DNA from 2 places in the Frondihabitans sp. GW821-FHT04F02 genome. Region 1 is predicted to be linked to the other one. Evidence: predicted binding sites of a transcription regulator. Region 1 holds the regulator's gene; the other holds the start of a gene.
What was found. The regulator LexA, encoded in region 1, represses DNA repair genes until DNA is damaged. The targets are predictions, from matches to a motif close to TCGAACANNTGTTCGA.
Positions count from the first base shown of each region.

Region 2: the regulator LexA is predicted to act here: its motif matches at 940-955, upstream of AC07TY_RS02200 (DUF6504 family protein).

Region 1 is NZ_JBWKSZ010000007.1:146,704-149,096, forward strand. Features, by position in the region: gene hflX (GTPase HflX) at 1-746, shown strand, start outside; gene lexA (transcriptional repressor LexA) at 829-1,518, opposite strand; gene AC07TY_RS17185 (LysM peptidoglycan-binding domain-containing protein) at 1,796-2,164, shown strand.
Region 2 is NZ_JBWKSZ010000001.1:460,562-462,954, reverse strand. Features, by position in the region: gene AC07TY_RS02210 (GNAT family N-acetyltransferase) at 1-33, shown strand, start outside; gene AC07TY_RS02205 (SDR family oxidoreductase) at 58-810, opposite strand; gene AC07TY_RS02200 (DUF6504 family protein) at 976-1,317, shown strand; gene AC07TY_RS02195 (glycoside hydrolase family 15 protein) at 1,378-2,393, shown strand, end outside.

The sequences.
Region 1 (2,393 bases):
CCCGGATGGCGATCCTGCGCAAGAAGATCAAGGAGATGAAGCCGGCACGCGAGGCGAAGCGGGCCAACCGCACGCGCAACGCGGTCCCGAGCGTCGCGATCGCCGGCTACACCAACGCCGGCAAGTCGAGCCTGCTCAACCGGATGACTCGCACCGGAGTCCTGGTCGAGAACGCCCTGTTCGCGACCCTCGACACCACCGTGCGCAAGTCGCTGACCGACGACGGCCGTCCGTTCACGTACGCCGACACGGTCGGCTTCGTGCGCAACCTGCCGCATCAGCTGGTCGAGGCCTTCCGCTCGACGCTCGAGGAGGTCCACGACAGCGACATCATCGTGCACGTCGTCGACGGCTCGCACCCCGACCCGGCTGCGCAGCTGGCGACGGTCCGCGAGGTCATCTCGGAGGTCGACGGGCGAGACATCCCCGAGGTCGTCGTCTTCAACAAGAGCGACCTGGTCGACGAGAGCCAGCGGCTCGTGCTGCGCGGGATGGTGCCCGACGCGATCTTCGTGTCGGCCCGCACCGGCGAGGGCATCGACGAGCTGCGTGCCACGCTCGCGGAGCTCCTGCCGCGGCCCGAGGTCGAGCTCGATCTGCTGGTCCCGTACGACCGAGGCGAGGTCATCGCGCGGATCCACGAGATCGGCACGGTCGTCGACGTCGAGTACCTCCCCGAGGGCACGCGCGTCACGGCCAAGGTCTACCCGCAGGACGCAGCGCCCCTGCGCGAGTTCGCCAACTGAGACGCACCCCTCACACCCGAATGGCCGCAGGAACTTCCTGCGGCCATTCGGCATTCTCGGGCGGCTTCGCCCCGTCGGGCCCCTAGAGAGACCGCAGGACGGCGACGACCTTGCCGAGGATCTGCGCGTGGTCGCCCATGATCGGCTCGAAGTTGGAGTTGCGCGGGAGCAGCCAGGTGTGACCGTCGCGCTGCCGGAACACCTTCACCGTCGCCTCGTCGTCGAGCATCGCCGCGACGATCTCGCCGTTCTCGGCGTTGCCCTGCTGACGGACGACGACCCAGTCGCCGTCGCAGATGGCGGCGTCGATCATGGACTCGCCGACGACCTTGAGCATGAACAGCTCGCCCTTGCCCACGAGGGTGCGGGGGAGGGGCATGACGTCTTCGACCTGCTGCTCGGCGGTGATCGGGATGCCTGCGGCGATGCGTCCGACCAGGGGCACGCGAGCGGTCACGTTGTCGTCATCGTCGTAGCGGACGATCGTCGGCTCGGGGACCACCTTGTCGGGGTCCTCGAGGAGCACCTCGAGAGCGCGGGGCCGGTTGGGGTCGCGGCGGATCGCACCGGCGAGCTCGAGCTGGTTGAGCTGGTGAGTGACGCTGGAGAGGGAGGCGAGGCCGACGGCGTCGCCGATCTCGCGCATGCTCGGCGGATAGCCGCGGCTGGCGATCGAGGCGCGGATGGCCGTCAGGATCAGGTTCTGCTTCGCCGTCAGGGGCTTTCGGGCACGGGGATCGGGCCCAGCCTCTGTAGTCGTTGCCTCGGGCACGCGCCCACCTCTCTCGAATGTCGGTGGCTGCTGTTCTACTGATCCCACCGATCGAAACTGTATCCGGTCGAAATGAGCAGAACAAACACATGTTCGAGTGTGTCGCGTGGTTTTTCTGCGATTTTCGGCTAGAGCCTCTTGAAATCGGTGTTAATCGAAGATATGTTCGGAAGTGTTCTTCGGAACACCTCTTCGTGTCAGGCGGCCCCGGCCGGCGGCCTGGCACGAAGACCACAGCCAAGTCGTCTCGACAGAATCGACAAGAGAGGTACGCATCATGAGCGCAACGATCACCGCCTTCCCCACGGCAGCTCCCGCGACCCGCACCGCATCCGTCTCCCACCTCCGCATCACCGCTCGGGGTCGCGTCGTCCTCACGATCGCCGTCCTCCTCGCCGCCGTCGCGATCATCGCCGGCTTCGTTCTGACGGGCGGCGGCGCGGTCGCCACCGGCCAAGCGGGCGACGTCCATTTCGACCACGTCACCGTGGCGGCTGGTGAGACGCTCTGGCAGGTCGCCGAAGATGTGGCCCCGACTGCCGATCCGCGTGACGTCATCTCCGACATCGTCTCGCTCAACAACCTGTCGAGCACGCAGGTCATGCCGGGGCAGTCGCTCGCGATCCCGACCAAGTATTCGAACTAGGCAGCTCGAACCAGGCAGCATCACCTCGCTCGCACCGTCGCCCGGCGCCGTCCCGCACTCGCGGGGCGGCGCTTCTGCGCGCGTGCTGTGCTTGGCGGGGCTTCGCAAGGATCTCGGCGGCAGCGATCCTTCATGAGCGCACGCCGCGCCGTGCAGTTCCTTGCAGCGCGTGCAACTCGCTCTCGAATGCCTTGTGAGCGAGCACCTCGTCCTCGTCTAAGGACACCCG
Region 2 (2,393 bases), on a different contig from region 1:
TGGCGCACCGTGCTCGGCACGACCTTCGGCTGACCGGGGCCGCCGATGCGAGGCGGATCAGTGCGAGCCGGCGAGCATGTGCAGCACCCGGTCGTAGGCGCCGTCGACCTCGGCGAAGCGCAGCATCTTGACCCGCTCGACCATGACCTGCTTCTCGTCGGGCCGCGTGCTCAGGATCTCGAACACCTCGTCGAGGTACTCGTCGACCGGCATGGCCCGGCCGCTGGTGTCCTCGTCCTGACCGAGCAGCGTCGTCGCAACTGCCGGCGGGATCAGCTCGAGCACCTCGACGCCCGACTCGGCGAGCTGCAGGCGCAGGATCTCGGTGAACGAGTGCACCGCGGCCTTCGTGGCGTTGTAGGTCGGCGTCATCGCGAGCGGCACGAAGGCGAGTCCCGACGAGACGGTCATGAACGCGGCGTCGGGCCTGCCCTGCAAGAACTCGGTGAACGCCGCGACGGTCCGGATCGTGCCGAGCAGGTTCGTGGTGATGGTCGCCTCGGCCGTCTCGAGGAAGCCCGCGGTCGTCAGGTCTTCGGGCTGCATGATGCCGGCCATCGTGATGACGACGTTGAGGTCGGGGTGGCTCGCGGTGATCGTCTCGAACCCGTTCTGAATGGACGCAGGAACTGCGACGTCCATCTCGAGGCCCGTGATCCCCGGGTTCTCCGCTTCGATCTCGGCCAGGAGCGCCGTGCGGCGTCCGGCCACGACGACGGTGTTACCCGCCGCCGCGAAGCGCTGCGCGAGGCCCAGGCCCAGACCCGAGGTGCCGCCGGTGATGAGGATGGTGTTTCCAGTCGTTTTCATGTCTCTACTGTGGCGCCGCGCTCGGACGACGTGAAGGGAGCGGTCAGCCGGGGATTCGCAGTCCGTCCCTTCTCACGGCTCGGGGCTTCTGGTCGCGGGGTCGCGAATGTCGGAGGCGCGACGTAGAGTTCGAACATACTTTCGAACAGAGCCAGAGGGGCCAGCATGCGGATCGACGCGCAGCGGATCGACGAGCGGATCGCCGTCGAGACTACCGACGAGGGCACGCCCCTCCGATTCACCTGGCGGCGGGTCGTCTACGGCGTGGTGAGCGCACCCGAGGTGTGGATCACCCGGCAGGCCTGGTGGCGCAGCGCGACGCGGGCCCCGCGCGGCTCCGGCAGCGAGCTGCTCGAGATGCACGTCTGGCGCGTCGACGCGCTGCCGCTCACCGACGGCGCGCACCGGGTCGACGGCACGTTCGACCTCGCGCGAGACCCGATCAGCCGCGAGTGGCTGCTGCTCGGGGTGTTCGACGACCAGATCGACCAGCAGCTGTTCGCGTGAGCCGGCCCGCCTCAGCATGCCACGGCGGGCTTTCATGGCATCGGCTGATTGGATGAGCGCATGCCCCTAGCGATCGAAGACTACGCACTGATCGGCGACTGCCACACGGCCGCCCTCGTCGGCCGGAACGGCAGCATCGACTGGCTCTGCCTGCCGCGCTTCGACTCCCCCTCCCTGTTCGCCGGCCTCCTCGGCGACGACGACAGCGGTCGCTGGCTGCTCGCGCCGGCCGACCCGACCGCGACTGCCACCCGACGCTACGTCGACGACACGTTCGTGCTCGTCACCCGCTGGTCGACGCCGACCGGCGAGGTCGAGGTCACCGACCTCATGCCGTACGGCGACCGCCGAGCCGACCTGGTGCGCCGCGTGCGGGGCATCTCGGGCACCGTCACGATGACCGAAGACCTCCGCATCCGCTTCGGCTACACGACGGCGATCCCGTGGATCCGGCAGCTCGACGACGACACCCCGCCCGACGACTCGTCCATGCCGCACGAGGCCGAGACCGCCGGCCGAGGCACGCTCGTCGCCGTCGCCGGGCCCGACGCGGTCGTCGTCCGCGGGCCGAGGCTCACGGCCAGCGACCACGCCCACCGCGCCGCCTTCGACGTGACGGCCGGCGACACCGTCGACCTCGTGATGACCTGGTACCCGTCGTACCGCGAGCCGCCGGCGCCGATCGACGTGTCGGCCAGCATCGACACGACGATCGACTGGTGGCGCGACTGGGCGTCGCACTCCGAGGCGCCCGAGGCGTACGGCGAGGCGGTCCATCGCTCGCTCCTGATCCTGCGCGCCCTGACCCACGAAGACACCAGCGGCATCGTGGCCGCGGCCACGACGAGCCTCCCCGAGCAGTTCGGCGGCGGCCGCAACTGGGACTACCGCTACGTCTGGCTCCGCGACGCCTCGATGACGCTGCAGGCGCTGTTCTCGCACGGCTACGCCGACGAGGCGATGGGCTGGCGCGGCTGGCTGCTCCGCGCCATCGCGGGCGATCCCGACGACGTCCAGATCATGTACGGCCTCGGCGGCGAGCGGTACCTCGCCGAGACCACCCTCGACGAGCTGCC